Rosistilla ulvae: one gene and its partner. The main gene of each other region encodes a partner of the protein of the gene in region 2 in a complex. Links are inferred from orthologs where the notes say so. Each region holds a gene or a part of one and is shown on either strand. Other genes may lie near its edges.

Evidence for each region.
Region 1: EC9_RS03755 (region 2) and odhB share a complex: the UniProt entries of both Escherichia coli proteins name them as parts of the 2-oxoglutarate dehydrogenase (OGDH) complex. The link is inferred for Rosistilla ulvae from one-to-one orthologs.

Annotation. Positions count from the first base shown.
Region 1 is NZ_CP036261.1:3,196,986-3,204,774, reverse strand. What follows is about bases 2,384-5,346. They hold odhB (2-oxoglutarate dehydrogenase complex dihydrolipoyllysine-residue succinyltransferase), read left to right. Parts: upstream 2,384-3,230; coding sequence 3,231-4,463; downstream 4,464-5,346. Other genes in these bases: EC9_RS11370 (FAD-dependent oxidoreductase), read left to right, coding at 4,562-5,346; EC9_RS11380 (endonuclease/exonuclease/phosphatase family protein), read right to left, coding at 2,384-2,946. In the rest of the region: EC9_RS11390 (DUF1501 domain-containing protein), read left to right, coding at 1-899; EC9_RS11385 (NAD(+)/NADH kinase), read right to left, coding at 918-1,817; more of EC9_RS11380, read right to left, coding at 1,915-2,383; more of EC9_RS11370, read left to right, coding at 5,347-7,258; EC9_RS11365 (helix-turn-helix domain-containing protein), read left to right, coding at 7,599-7,789. UniProt on the Escherichia coli protein: E2 component of the 2-oxoglutarate dehydrogenase (OGDH) complex which catalyzes the second step in the conversion of 2-oxoglutarate to succinyl-CoA and CO(2).
Region 2 is NZ_CP036261.1:1,016,936-1,025,120, forward strand. The notes cover bases 1,889-5,247. They hold EC9_RS03755 (2-oxoglutarate dehydrogenase E1 component), read right to left. Parts: upstream 4,873-5,247; coding sequence 2,089-4,872; downstream 1,889-2,088. Other genes in these bases: EC9_RS03750 (SHD1 domain-containing protein), read right to left, coding at 1,889-1,923. In the rest of the region: more of EC9_RS03750, read right to left, coding at 259-1,888; EC9_RS03760 (MBL fold metallo-hydrolase RNA specificity domain-containing protein), read left to right, coding at 5,382-6,716; EC9_RS03765 (M16 family metallopeptidase), read left to right, coding at 6,911-8,185. UniProt on the Escherichia coli protein: E1 component of the 2-oxoglutarate dehydrogenase (OGDH) complex which catalyzes the decarboxylation of 2-oxoglutarate, the first step in the conversion of 2-oxoglutarate to succinyl-CoA and CO(2).

The sequences.
Region 1 (7,789 bases), 2.2 Mb from region 2 along the record:
AAAACGACAGCCTGCCCGGTTTCGTTTCGATAAGTCCGCCCGCCGGGTCGGCTCAATTGATCGGCAGCGCATTCCTGCCGGCGATCTACGGAGGGACCGGCATCGGCCGAGCTTCGCGAATCGGTGGCGCCGGAGGCCAACGCGGCTCCGTTGGCGATACGATTCCCGATATTCGCAACACCCGACTTTCGACGAACCAACAGCGGACGCAGCTCGATTTGATCCAAGCGCTCAATCGCGACAAGTTGGATCGCGCCGGACACGCGCCGGGAATCGAAGGGGCTATCGAATCGTTTGAGCTAGCGTTTCGAATGCAAGACGCGATGCCCGACGCGATGGATATCAGCGGCGAGACGGCGGAGACGCTGGCGATGTACGGAGCCGATCGCGGCGACACGGCGGCGTTTGGCAAGCAGTGCCTGATGGCGCGGCGACTGGCCGAATCAGGCGTACGATTTATCGAGGTGACCAAAGGGGGCTGGGACCATCACCAAAACCTTTCGACCGATCTGCCGCAGCGGTGCGGTGAGATCGATCAACCGATCGCCGGTCTGCTGGCCGACCTCAAGCAGCGCGATCTCCTAAAGGACACGTTAGTGATCTGGGGAGGCGAGTTCGGGCGGACGCCGGCGGCTCAAAACGGCGACGGCCGCGATCATAACAACAAAGGTTACACGACCTGGATGGCGGGAGGCGGCGTGAAGCCTGGCTTCAGCTATGGCGAAACCGACGAACACGGCTACGCGGCGGTCACCGATCCGTGCCACATCCACGATTGGCACGCCACGATCCTGCACCTGATGGGGCTCGATCACACGCGGCTTACCTACCGTTACGCCGGTCGCGACTTCCGCCTAACCGACGTCCATGGCAACGTGATGAAGAAGATCATCGCTTGAGCGACAGCTTGCGAAGGATCAGTTTTTGCTGATCGTATTGCCGCTCCAACCCAGCTTTTCGCGGAGTGTTCGATAATCGTTTTGCCCGGGCACGGCAACCATTTGGAAACTGTAGGGCGATCGCTGCACGCGAACGCGGTCGCCCGGTTGGATCACATCGACGACGCGGCCATCGACCACAAGGCTCGTCGAATCGTTGGGGTTGGCGACCGAAAGATCAAACGTTCGGTCGGCGGTATCGACAACCGAGCGGTGCGTCAGCGTATGGGGGCTGATCGGCGAGATGACAAACGCTTGCAGATTCTTCCGCAAGATCGGCCCGCCCGCCGAAAGGTTGTGGGCTGTCGAACCGATCGGCGTGCTGATGATCAACCCGTCACAGCTGTAGCTGGTTGCATGAACTTGGTCGACCGAAAGGTCGATGCTGAGGATTCGATAAGGCGGCCCGCCGAGAATCGCCGCTTCGTTTAATCCCAACTGGATGGCGATCTCTTCGCCGTCGCGGATGATCGAAGCTCTCAACATCAAATGGTCGACGAGTTCGCAATCGCCATTGGCAACGGTCCCCCAGATATCGAGGAAGGCGTCGGGAGTGAGCGCGGCAAGGAAACCGAGGTGTCCACAATTGACGCCCAAGATCGGCAGCTGGTTCTCGCCCATCTGCCGCGCTGTTTGCAGGATCGATCCGTCACCGCCTAACACGATCACGAGATCATGGTCGGTGTTTTCAAAGTCGTAGCTGAAATCGAGGTCGACCGCCGCTATCTCCGCTCGATCGGCGATCAACGAACGCAGGCGATTCAGTTCCGACGCGACGCTTGGTCGATCCAACGCACCGACGACAACGACATCGGGTCGCGTTCGCCCGGCGCGTGGCCAGCACGGTCGTTTTTCTTCAGACGATTCAGATTGCGACATGAGAGCCTGGCACTGTTGGATGTAGTTTGTGTTTGCGCAGCGTCATCATACGCCAGCCGCAGCCGAGATGCATATTTTTGCAGACAGACGCGTGTGATTAGAACTGCACCGCTTCGCGGATCTGGAATTCGGCCCAGACCGGCAGATGATCGCTGATCGCTTCGGCTTCAGCGATCGTCAGGTTGTATTGCCGCAGGAAATCGATAGCCCCCGAATCGCCGAGGAATTCCGTCGTATGATTGCGGTTGAACAACAGGTTTGCCGTTTGGCGTTGGGCGTGGATGTCCGAGGGCGTGCCTTCCAGGGCGAAGCGAATATCGGCAGATGCAAATCCGGCCAGTTCGTGATCGCCGGCAAAAAAGCAGCCGGCCAGAATCACATCGTCCTCGCCGCGACCGTCGTTCTGGATCGAATGGAACAGCGACGTCAGCAGTTCAAGTTCCTTCTGCGGATTGTCGGGATCGACGTAGACGTTGGCCATCGAGAAGGTCCAAGCATCTTGTGGATCGACGCCGACGGTGCGGAACCATCCGACCAGCGGTTCGTAGGCGATCTGATTCGCTGGGTCGGTAATTGTATAGGTTTGCTTGAGGTCGGCTTCGACTCGTTGGCGATCGAAGACAAACCCGAGCAGTTGTTGATATCCGTCTGGTCCAACTTGCGGGCCTGCGATGAAATCGTAAGTCCGGCCGTCGCGATTCAGATGTTCGACGATTCGGGGGAACAGTTCGCGGCGATCGGCATCGACTTCCTGAACCGCGATCAGATCGATTTGCTGCAGCAACCGCACGATAAAGTCCATCGTCTTGGGATCGTTGAGCTTATCGCGACTGAATTCCCGCAGGTTGAAGGTCCCCAGGCGGATGGTGCCTGCGGGCCCTTGTCGGCTGGAAACCGTCTGTACCCCAACGCCGGGAAGAGTCGGCAGCGCCGGAGCTCCTGGCGCGGAGAAACCGCTGCCCGGTTCGGCGGTCGCCGACGTGAACATCGCGCGGAGATCCGCGACCACGCCGGCGCTCGATTCGCGTCGCTTGAAGTGCAGCCCGTCGATCCCTTCGATCTCGTAGAATTTGACCAACGCGACTATCGCAATCACAGATACGACGATGAGTTTAAGGACAAACTTCATTTTTGCGGTCTCCGAGCCCCGGGACATGCGATCACCAATGATTTCCTTGTTTTCGGCGATTTCGGTTAATGGAAGTCAGTCGCGACGGCCGCTTCGATCGATCCCAACGCCAGCGAAGCGGATTGCAACGATCTTGACGATCGCGACGGCAACGGCTAATGGCAGGCTGACAAAAAGCTCGATGATCGGTATCCTGGAGACTTCCCAAGCCGTGTCGGATTGGCGCGGTGCGGAGTTCCCATTACTCGCACATTTTCCTGCCGCTATCTACAGTTAAACATCTCATGGTTGAAGTCAAAGTACCCACCGTCGGCGAATCGATCAGCGAAGTTCAAATCGGCCGTTGGCTGAAGCAACAAGACGAATGGGTCGAAGCGGACGAAGATCTGGTCGAAATCGAAACCGAAAAAGCTTCGGTTCAAATCCCGTCGCCCTCGGCCGGCTATCTGCGGAACATCACCAAGCAGCAGGATGAGTTTGCCAAAGTCGGCGACGTGATCGCTCAGATCGAAGCCGGTGAAGCGCCATCGGCCAACGGATCGGCATCGACCGCCGCTGCGGCACCGGCTGAAGAAGCCGGCGACGACGCACGCGTGATGCCAGCGGCAGCCCGATTGATCGCCGAACACAACCTCAACCCGGCCGATATCAAAGCGACCGGACCTGGCGGACGCCTGTTGAAGGAAGACGTCGTCGACCACATCTCCGGCGCGACGATCTCCAAAGTTCCAGCCGCCGCGCCGAAGCAACCGGCTCCCGCAGCGGTTAAGAAGACCGAAGATCGTCCGCGGACGTCGTTGATGACGTCGGGCGAACATCGCGCCGAAGAAGTGAAGCCGCTGAGCATGTTGCGTCGCACGATCGCCGCACGCTTGGTCGAAGCCCAACACAACGCGGCACTGTTGACCACGTTCAACGAAATCGACATGGAACCTGTCAAGGAATTGCGATCCAAATACAAGGACGCGTTCCAGAAGAAGCACGGCGTCAAGCTGGGCTTTATGTCGTTCTTCGCCAAAGCGGCTGTCGAAGCGCTCCGCCGCTTCCCCGCTGTCAATTCGGAGATTCGTGGCAACAACATCGTCTATCGCCATTATTATGACATCGGAATCGCGATCGGTGGCGGTAAAGGACTTGTTGTGCCGATCCTGCGAAACGTGGAGTTCATGTCGTTTGCCGACGTCGAACGCGCGATTTCCGATTTCGCTGACGACGCTCAATCCAATCGGTTGAACCCGCAAGATCTCGATGGTGGAACGTTTACGATCAGCAACGGCGGGATCTACGGATCGCTGCTGTCGACGCCGATCGTTAATCCTCCGCAGAGCGGCATTTTGGGATTGCATTCGATCCAAGATCGTCCCGTTGCTGTCAACGGCCAAGTCGTGATCCGTCCGATGATGTACGTCGCGTTGACCTACGACCATCGCGTTGTCGACGGCCGCGAAGCTGTCAGCTTCCTGCGTGTTATCAAAGACGTTTTGGAAGATCCAGCACGACTGTTCCTGGAAGTGTAGAATGGGGCGATTGTCGTCCCTTCGGGTGGAATAGTGGCCCATTATGCAACCGCCAAAGGTGAAGGTTCGACAACCGAACCTTCATCGGAGCCGTTGCATTGAACCTCTCGCTTTCACGCAGCTTGCGTTTTCGCACCGCTGCGTTTTTTCTTTTGTTTGCCCTGCTGGGCCCTGCCAACGCTGGCGCCGCCCCCGCGTCGACAGCCACGGTCAACACGGATCTGTTGATCGTGGGAGCGACCGAAGCGGGCTGGGCCGCGGCGATTCAAGCCGCTCGCGGCGGTGTCGAATCGATCGCGATCGTGCACGATGGTCGCTGGTTCGGCGGCCAGTTCACCGAACAGGCGTTAGCCTGCGTCGATGAAGATAAAGGTGTCGGCCGCGTCGGTTGGGGCGTCGACTGGCATCCGATGAAGCGATCGTTCCATCGTTCGGGGCTCTTTAAGGAGCTGATGGACCGAATCGAAGCGTTTAACTCGCAAAAGTATGGCTCGCCGATGCCGGGGCGTCCCTTTCACGGGCCGTCGACCTATCGGCCGGCCGAAGCCGAAGCGATCTTCCGCGAGATGATCGCTCCCTACATCGACAGCGGCCAGATCCGCGTCCACTGGAACCTGTATCCAGTGGCTGCCGACGTGCGAGGTTCCCGGCTGCATGGCGTTACGTTTGCAGCGACCGATGGTGGCGAAGGGCGATTGTCCGTCGAAGCGCCGCTGACGATCGATGCCTCCGACTGGGGCGAGGTGATCCAGGTCGCGGGAGCTGGCTTTCTGTGCGGTCCCGATCCCAAGTCCCGTTTCGGTGAACCGAGTGCTCCCGATGATCTGAGCAGCCATCCTGCAAACGAGATGAATCCGATCACCTGGGCGATGATCGTCGCCGAATCGGAGGGGGAGACGCCGATCGGTCGACCGCCGCGATTCGACGATCGCAATTACCCGCGGGCTACACATTTCAGTCGACAAGAGTTTGACGATCTGCAGTGGGACCAAGCGAATCCGGGGCTGGGAGCGATCCCGCACTGGCCCGATGCGGGAAAACAATCGCCGCGTCAATTGAGCGTCTACACGGTCCGGCGAATCGTCGACGGAACGACAAGCCGCGATGGGAAGACATCGATTCTGTTGAACTACATGAACGGCCAGGACTATCCGTTGGAACGCTTGCCGGCACCGGTCGTGAAGGCGTTGGAATCGACCGCCGAAGGAGCATCGACGCAGAACATCGTGACGATGAATCGTGGTCAGCGCCAGATCATCTTTGACGATGCGAAACAACATGCGTTGGGCGTGCTGTATCACTTGCAGAACTTCGTCGATCAGCGAGCCACCGACAAAACGAACAGCTTCCGCCGGTTCCACTTGAGCGACGAATTCGGCACGCCCGATCGGCTGCCACCGAAACCGTACATCCGCGAGGGGCTGCGATTGCAGGCGATGTACATGATGCGCGAACAGGATGGCCGCAATCGCGATGGCGTCACGAAGAACCGGGCCAAGGAGCGATTCGCCCATGTGATGTATCCCGATGGCCTGTTCGCCTGGCAGTTTCACTACGACTTCCACCGCACCGGGCGAACATACTTGAAGTCCGAAGGGAATGAAGGACCGTGGATCGATTTCCATAAGCCGAATCGCCACACGAACTTCATGAGCGATCGATCGGTCTTTCCGTTGCGGAGCCTGATTCCGGCCGAGCTGGACGGCCTGATCGGATCGCAAGGGAATGTTGGTTTCAGCAGCATCGTCAGCGCGGCGATCCGGTTGCACGATCAACGGATCCACATCGGTCAAGCGAGCGGCGCTGTGGCGGTGGTCGCGCTGCGGGAGGGGATCGATCCGCGAGCGATCCCCTACGACCGAGCGTTACTCGAATCGGTTCGCCACGAATTGTGTGATGCCGGCGCTGCAGGAGTACCGCTGTTGATCTGGCCCTTCCGCGACCTCGATCCGAGCCACGCCGCGTTTGTCGCGATCAATCGCCTAGCGGCGCTCGGACTGTTGCCGATCGATCCTCGCGAAGTCGACTTCGCCCCCGACTCTCCCGCCACCGAGGCGTGGCTGGCATCGCTTAGCGACCGCGGTTACGAATACGAACCGTCTGTCGAAACCGAGGTCACTCGCGGTGAGATCTGTCGACAGTTTTGGGATCAGATTCAGCAGCAGGATTGGGCGCGATTCGCTTTCCACCGCGTCGACGCTCGCGACGCCGATGGGGATGGCATCGTCGACCGCGATGATTCGCTGTTGTTCACGCCTAACGAGCCGATTGTGTTCGAGATCGAGCGACCGAAGCTTGGGCCCGACAGCGACGGAGTCCCAGCGGTGGAACTGACCAGCGGAAACGCTGGCGATCGCCGCTTGATCGACTTCCGCGGTCCCGGCGGTTCGCAGGCGAAGGGTTGGTCGGATGATCACGGCGACCTGTTTGATGACGCTCGCGGCTACGGCTGGGGCCGCGATCTGCGTTCCAACCATCGCCGACGCCACGCGATGGAAGGCCCACGCGACACGTTCCTGTTCACTCGCGGCCGCGACGTTTGGGAGTGCACGCTTCCCGACGGAAAGTATTCGGTGACGGTCTGCGTTGGCGACTCGGGACACGACCAGCCCGGTCAGAACGTCGTCGTCGAAGGCGTTCGTTTCGCCAAGGACCTGTCGACGGTGGCGGGGATGTTTGCCGAGCGGACCAAGGTCGTCGAGGTCCGCGACGGGCGGCTCTCGGTCGAACTAGGCAAGCCGTCGGTGTCAACGAACACGGCGATCAACTGGCTGGCGATCGAATCCGCCGATTGAGTGGGCTTCCTGTTAGAGCGTCCGCAGCGGCGGAATGGCTGAGAGCGTATGCAAGGTGAACGCTGCGTTGAGCGACGTCCGGCAGGTACACTCGCGTCGCGGAATCCGCTTTGCCCTAGGTCAACAATCGACGGATGACTTTTCCTGGCGATTGCGGGTCCAAATGGGGATTACTTTCGTTAAATAACAGGCAAGCATGGATAGATCATTGCCCTGGGCTAGCGTCGAACCGTGGTCGATTCGCAAGTGTGCCATGACAAGAAGGTGTAGAATGACGGTGTAATGCGACTCATCTGCGCCCCTCATCGACCTCAAAAGCTAAGAGAGGACGCTAACAACCATGAACGGATCCTCCGTCTTTCGCCAACAGATCATCTCGGATATCGCGGACTGGGACAGTTCGGCATTTGGTTCGGCGATCGATATTGTCCAGCTGACACCGGGACGTTTTTCCAGCACGCAACAGATCGTCGACTTGGGGTGCCTGCAAGTGCTTCGGATGTCGGTCAATCAAGCGGTGGCCGCACGCGG
Region 2 (8,185 bases):
TTGCGGCGGTCTCCCCCGCAAGTGGGGTGATTCTTTGCTGTGGCAGCCGGTCTCCGATGATTTCTTCGTTGGTTTTACCACTTCGGCTTCAGCCGCAATCGGGAATTCGGCAGCTTTGCCGGGCGTCTTGCCGTCCCAGCATCCCAATCCTCCCGTGATCCCCGCAACTTTTGGAATTCGCCCGGTGCTGGCGTCACCGCGCGGGCGCATCGCTTAGCGATTTGAGGGGGGGATGCCGAGTGGCAGTCGCCGCATCGGTTACGGTTCGAAGGGGTTTTCGGCGTGGAGGGCGGCTTCCCAATCATTTAGATAGGCCTGGTCGGCGGAGCTGAGCTTTTTCACCGGAACGGTCACTTCTCGCCCGTCGGTTCGCTTCAACACCGCGCCACCATTTTCGACTCGCAACAGATTGGCTTCGATCTTGAATCGCCCCGTGGCGTCGGACCACGTTCGAACGGGACTGGTCCCCTCGGCTGTCATCGGTGCGTCGGGTGCCGAAGCGGGTTCGTTTGGTTGCGGTAATTGCTCGGGAGCCAGTTGGATGTTGCGGCGTTTGACAGTGACCTTCCGCGAGCTGCCGGCACGCCGGCGAACGACCACGCTTTTGTCAGCGTTCAACGAGACGATCTCTCCGGGGAACCAGAAGGATCCGTGCTCTTGGAACTGGACGATCTGGCCGACATACAACGGCGTCAACGCATCGACTTCGCGGTCGGTCGACTTCACCGTCCCAAATCCGCGGTAGGCCTTCTTCAGATCTTGGACCACCTTGTAATCGGGCGCCCATCGCATCAAGGCGCTCTGAGCTGCGGAGCGCAGTTTTTTGTCCTCGTGCTCGATGTGAGCCTCGATCGCCGCGGCGACCTTCGGGCTGGGATCCGCCACGCTCTTCTTCGCCAACGCTTCTAGCTGAGCCTGGATTCTTTTATCATCTCCCGACCGGAGATCGGCGATCGCTGCCGCCAACTCCTCTTCGGTCAGCGGTCGCTCCGCCTCTTCCTTGGCTTGCTTCGCCGCCATCGCCCGCTCTTCGGCGATTCGCTTGGCTTCCGCCTCCATGCGATCGAGCGCTTCGCTGGAGATGCGATCATATTTCACATGGATCGGAACGGTCACGGTCGTGTTGCCGTCGTTGACGGTCAACGTGTACTGGATGTCGATGGCATCGGGCAGAGCCGTGCTTCGGTCGAACGTCCAGGAGCCGGAGCCGGTCATTTCATAGGTCTGTTTCTTGTCGTTGACGGGCATCGTCAACTGATACGACTTGCTGATCTGCACTCGCCCATCCTGCTGGCCAGTGATTGCATATTTTGTGACCTCCCCCGCTGCACGCACGTCCTTGGGACCGCTGTCGCCGCGGCCAAAAGGATCCAACGGCCCGAAGCGTCCTCCCATTCGACCACTCGGTTCGTTTTTGGTGATCGACACGCCCGAGTCGTTCGTCCACGCCTGCGTCTCCTCTTCGGGGAGCGTCTCGAATGGCATCAGCGATACGTTCCCCAGCAGGTAGGGCAGTTGGGAATCGCCGGTCATCGCCAAGACCTCGCCGCGTGACGAAAGCGTGATCTGGTTTGTGGTCGTCACCTTGCCAGCAAAGGTTGGGCGGGAGAAAGGGCGAGGAATTGATGGCGGTCCAAGCCGGCGGCCAAAGGGAACCTGGCGTCCTTTGAATTTCTTCGATTCCGACAGCCCGCCATGGTAGGTCAACCGAAGCTGGTCATCCTTCGCTGCGTTGACTGTATATTTCGTCACGCCCTTGTAGGTGATCGTTTCATCGTCGCCATCGACGACGATTTCGAAGCGATAGGCAAAACGCGAACCCGGCTCGGGAGCATACCGTAGTGGTTCGGCCGAGAGATTTTCAGGAGTGGCCGCTGCGATCGTAGCACAGCCCACCAACGCAATCGAAATCTTCAGCAACATCGAACAACCTCCGCCTGGTCGGACAAATCCATGAAAGACATGAATTCTCCAGGGTGGAGGTTCGCGACGCAAGCAAAGTTCTCTACGAATTCACTTTACCACCATCTGCCGCCACGACGACGCTCGTCTTCGTCGTGGCAGGCATTTGAGCGACTGGTGGCTCTGTTACAGCGAAGCAAAGGCGGCTTCGATCAGTTCTTCCTGCTCCAGTTTGTGCGTTCGCATCGATCCTGTCGAAGGGCTGGCCGATTCGACGCGGCTGACGCAATGCAGGTTGAAGCGTTCGGCTAATTGATCGCCATAGTTCAGCTTCAAATATGGCCAAGCACCCATGTTTTTCGGCTCTTCTTGAACCCAGAAGATGTCGTTCCCGGCCGCGTAGCCGCCAAAGGCGCTCATCAGTTCATGCGTCTTCAGTGGGTACAGTTGCTCGATCCGCAAGATCGCAACATCCTCGAGGCCACGTTGCTTGCGAGCTTCCAAGAGGTCGTAGTAGACCTTGCCGGTGCACAACAGGATCCGCCGGGCGTTGTCGGGGGAGACCTGCGTGTCGGGCAAGATCTTGCGGAACTGTCGAGCTTCCAGGTCTTTCAAATCGGAGACAACCAACGGATGCCGCAGCAAGCTCTTCGGCGTCAGACAGATCAGCGGTTTCCGCCAACGACGCAGGACCTGGCGTCGCAACAAGTGGAAGTACTGTGCCGGAGTGGTCGGCTGGCAGATCTGGATGTTGTGCTCTGCCGCCATCGCCAGGAAGCGTTCGACGCGCGACGAACAGTGCTCGGGCCCTTGCCCTTCAAAGCCGTGTGGCAATAACATCACCAATCCGCTCAAGCGATTCCACTTGTCTTCGGCGCTGGCGATGAACTGGTCGACGATCACTTGGGCACAGTTCCAGAAGTCGCCAAACTGAGCTTCCCAAGCACACAGGCCCTCGGGACAGTCGAGGCTGTAACCGTACTCAAAACCTAGAACGCCAGCTTCGGACAGCGGGCTGTTGGCGATCTCGAACTTCGCTTGGTCGGGAGCCAGATGTTCCAGCGGAGTGTAAATCGAACCGCTCTCTTCATCGTGCAGCACCGCGTGCCGCTGGCTGAACGTCCCGCGTTCGCTGTCCTGGCCGGTCAAACGAATGCGACGCCCTTCGGTCAATAGCGTTGCGAAAGCCAACGCTTCGCCGGTGGCCCAGTCGACCGGCAGCTTACCGGCAGCCATCTCGCGACGCTGTTCGTACGGCCGCTTCAGTTTGCGATGGAGATTAAATTCTTGCGGGATCGTGGTCAGCGTTTCCAGCAGCTCCGAGAGCCGCTTTTTGTCGACGCCGGTGACCACGGTATCGTTTTCGGGTTCGGGGCCGCCGACGTATTCCGACCACGATCCGCCGAGCGATTGCACATCGGGAACAAACGGAACGGTCCGGGTCGCTTCGAATTCACGCTCCAGTTTGTCCTGCCGCTTGCGATGCAGTTCCTTCGCCTCTTCGTCGGTCATCTGGCCCAGCTTCAGCAATCGCTTGCGGTAGCTCTTGCGAACACTCTGCCGCGCATCGATCTCGCGATACATCTCCGGCTGCGTGAACCGTGGCTCATCGCCTTCGTTGTGCCCCCAACGACGGTAGGCGTACATATCGATCACGACGTCGCTGTGGAATTCGCGACGGAAATCCATCGCCAAGTTGACGACTTGAGCTACCGCTTCGGGATCTTCGCCATTGACGTGGAAGATCGGGATTTGCAGCATCTTGGCGATGTCGGTCGCGTAGGTCGTGCTGCGTCCTTCGCGCGGTTCGGTCGTGAAACCGACCTGATTGTTGATCACTACGTGCAGCGTACCGCCGGTGTGGTAGGCCTTCAACTGGCTCAGGTTCAGCGTCTCTTGCACGACACCTTCGCCCGCGAACGCCGCGTCGCCGTGGATCAAGATCGTGACCACGTCCTGTCGCTTCGAATCGCCATAGCGATCCTGCTTGCAACGCGTCCGTCCCAGTGCGACCGGATTCACGTATTCCAGATGGCTCGGGTTGAAGCACAACGAGATGTGCATCTTGTCGCCCGAAGCGGTCTTCCAATCGCTGCTGTATCCCAGGTGGTACCGCACGTCGCCGCCGCCGCGATGCAATTGCGGATCGGGATCGTCGAACGACCAGAAAATATTGAGCGCTCGTTTCTTGAAGATGTTCGCCAGGACGTTCAACCGTCCGCGGTGAGCCATCGCCATGACCACTTCTTTCACGTTGTGCTGGCCACATTTTTCCAAGGCGAGATCCAACAACGGGATCAAGCTCTCGGCTCCTTCCAACGAGAAGGTCTTGGCGCCGACGAACTTGCGGCGAACGAACTCTTCGAAAATCGTCGCGTCGGCCAATCGCGAGTAGATCCGGCGTTGGACCTCGTGCGACAGCGGCATCCGATTCTCGCCGACTTCCATGCGACGCTGCAACCAATCGCGGATGTTGCGATTGTCGATGTGCATGAACTGGGCGCCGATGTTGCGGCAGTAGGTGTTCCGCAGTTGTTGCAGCACGTCGTTGAGCGTCCGCCCCTGGACATTCTCCAGAGCGCTCGAATCGAAGGGCCGCGACAGATCGTCTTCGGTCAGCCCGTAGGATTCGACATTCAGTTCGGGGCATCCCTTTTGGGCCATCCCCAGAGGGTCGACTTGAGCGACCAAGTGACCGCGGACCCGGTATTCGCGGACCAGTTGGTCGACTTGGTCCTGCATCCGCGCCAACCACAGCGCGTGCTCGGTCACGTTGCCTAACGCTTGCCCATCGGGGCTGCCGTTCCCTTGGACCGCCGCGGCCGCCGCTTCGCTCAACTTGGCCGTTGTCTCATCGGTCGCCACGAGGAACTGCTCGAAATACTGTCGCCAACCGGGCGACACGCTTTCGGGGTCCTTGACATATTGAACGTATAGGTCGTCGATGTAGCCCAGGCTATATGTGTTCATCGTTGTTCGTTGCCGCTTGTGTTACTGCCAGCGAGGCATCTGGATGCAAGTAAGAAAGGTCACTGGCCAGATAGGTGTTCGCAGGATCGCGCACCCGCCAGCAGCAAGAGTCGAGGGATGGCATGCCGACACCACAAAGAAGATCGCGTTCCAAGGGTGCTCTAACCGCATCGGGAACACCGATACGACGGTGGTTACTTCGCGTGGTGGAGAATGACAACATTGCGTTATTCAATGCGAAAAGGTGCCACTGGTTTAGCCGCACGAAGTTTCAGGCAGGATTCTGCAGATTCGTCCTTCAATCTGCATGATGTTGCAGATCCATCCTTCGATCTGCGTTGAGAACTCAATCATAGCAACTTGGGGCAAGCTGGCTATGGCATTTTGCACGCTCCTTGAGCGAAATTTCCAACTCGCCCGACAGCCAACTAACGATCTCCGTGGGACTCCATAGATTGATACACTGAAGGGATCGATATCATTTGAAAATTCCGCGTGCGAGGCAGGTCATGAAACTGATCCATCACGGTGGTCACTTAGGGGTTACGGGGTCGTGTCACCAATTGTGGACCGACGACGAGCATAGTCTGCTGGTCGATTGCGGCACCTTTCAAGGCGACGACGCACGCGATCATCCCAACCCAGAGATCAAGTTCTCGCTGCGTGGGATCGAGTCGCTGCTGCTGACCCACGTCCACATCGACCACTGTGGGCGGATACCGCATCTGATCGCCGCCGGGTTCGAACAACCGATCTATTGCAGCGGGCCGACGGCGCGGCTGCTGCCGTTGGTGATGCAGGACGCGCTGAAGATCGGCTTCACGCGGAACCAGCGGCTGATCGATAAATTCAACGACAAGATCGCCAAGCTGCTGCAACCGCTTCCCTATCACCAGTGGCATCCGATCCAAGGCGGCTGCAAGCTGCGGCTCCGCCCCGCCGGGCACGTCCTGGGTTCGACGATCTTCGAAGTCGAATTGCCCAACGGCCAGATGGCGGTCTTTTCCGGCGACCTGGGTCCGCGGCACGCGCCGCTATTGACGGAGTTTTCCTCGCCCGAGCGGGCCGACCTGCTGGTCATGGAGAGCACCTACGGCAACCGCATCCACGAGGGAAGGGCCGACCGACAGTCGCGGCTGGAGGCCGTCTTGCGGAAAACGCTCGACGACAAAGGAGTCACAATCATCCCGGCCTTCAGCCTCGGCCGAACGCAGGACATCCTGTTCGAAATGAACGGGATCTTTGAAGCGATCCAGAAACAACAGGGCCGCAGTCTAATGAAGCAGGTCGATGTGATCGTCGACTCGCCGCTGGCCAGCCGGTTCACGCAGATCTACGACGACTTGCAGGAGTTCTGGTCGGCGGAGGCTCAAGGCGTGCTCAAGACCGACGACCAACCGCTGGTCTTCGAAAACCTGACCACCGTCGGCGATCATCAAGAACACCTCGCGACGCTCGACCAACTGGTCAAACACAAACTGCCCGCGGTCGTCGTCGCGGGCAGCGGGATGTGCACCGGCGGCCGGGTGATGAATTATCTGCGGCGATTGATCGGCGAACCGACCACCGACATCGTCTTCTGCGGCTACCAGGCGCGTGGCACTCCGGGCAGCTACATTCAACGCGGCAGCGACTGGGTGCGGCTGGACGGTCGCAAATACCAGATCCGTGCGGATGTGCATCAACTGAGCGGCTACTCGGCCCACGCCGACCAACGCGACCTGCTGCGGTTCGTCGCTGGCTTCACCGAAAAACCGTACCGGATCCGTCTGGTCCACGGGGAGTATCACGTTCGCAAAGCGCTGGAAGCCGAATTGGACCAGCGCGGTTATCATGTTGATTAACGCGTGCCAGCAGCGTCAGTTAGATAGGAAGCAAAGTGCTGCCGCGATACAATCAGAAACGCTGCTGCGCAAGCGCGTTCCGCAAATCTACGATTCGAAATAAGGATACCACTGTGAATCGCACAACTCTTTTGTTGATGGGTCTTGTCGCCCTGACGGCCATTTGTGCGCCCCACACGTTTGGCGAGGGCCCCATGAAAGTTACGGAAATCGAAGGAATCAGCGAATATGAACTCGACAATGGATGCAAGATCCTCTTGTTTCCCGATCCGTCGAAACCTGTCGTAACGGTGAACGTGACGATCTTCGTCGGTTCGCGGCACGAAGGCTACGGTGAAGCCGGGATGGCTCACCTGTTGGAACATATGCTGTTTAAAGGAACGCCGTCGCATCCCGAGATCCCCAAACTGCTGCAAGACCACGGCGCCCGCTTCAACGGCACCACCTGGACCGATCGCACAAATTACTACGAAACGCTCCCCGCCAGCGACGAGAACCTCGAGTTCGCGCTCCGCTTGGAAGCCGATCGCTTGGTCAACAGCACGATCAAGGGAGAGGATCTGGCCAGCGAGATGTCGGTCGTCCGCAGCGAGTTCGAGAGTGGTGAGAACGATCCCAGCCGGATTCTGATGCAACGCATGCAATCCGCCGCCTACGAATGGCACAACTACGGCAAGAGCACGATCGGTAACCGCAGCGATATCGAACGTGTGCCAGTTGTCAACCTTCGCCGCTTCTACAAGAAGTATTACCGTCCCGACAACGTCCTGGTCACCGTCGCCGGACAATTTGATCCCGAAAAGGCGCTCGAGTACCTGCAAAAGTACTTCGGTTCGCTCGAAACACCCGACACTCCAATCGATCGCACCTACACCGTCGAACCGCCACAAGATGGTGAGCGAACCGTTGTCCTGCGCCGCGTCGGCGATGTCCAATGGGTCGGTGCCGCTTATCACATCCCGGCCGGCAGCCACGAAGAATACGCAGCGGCTAAAGTCCTGTCGTACGTCTTGGGAGATGAACCGAGCGGAAGGCTTTACAAATCGCTTGTCGAAACCGAAAAGGCGAGTAACGTCTATGCGTTTGGTTTCGGTTTCCACGATCCAGGCCTGACGTTGGCGTTGGCCGAAGTTCCCAAAGACAAAGACATCGAAGTCGCTCGCCAACAGTTGCTGTTGACGATGGAGCACGGTTTTGAAGAGAAACCAGTGACCGAAGAAGAGGTCGAACGGGCGCGTCAACAATTGCTGAAGAGTCGCGAATTGGAAGCTGCCGATTCGGATCGCTTGGCCGTTTCGCTCTCTAACTGGGCCGCTCAGGGCGACTGGCGATTGTACTTCCTGTTCCGTGATCGTTTGGAAGCGCTGACCGCAGCGGATGTCCAAGCCGTGGCCGAGAAGTACCTGACTCGCAACAACCGCACCACCGGGCTGTTCATTCCAACCGACGAAGCTCAACGGATCACGATC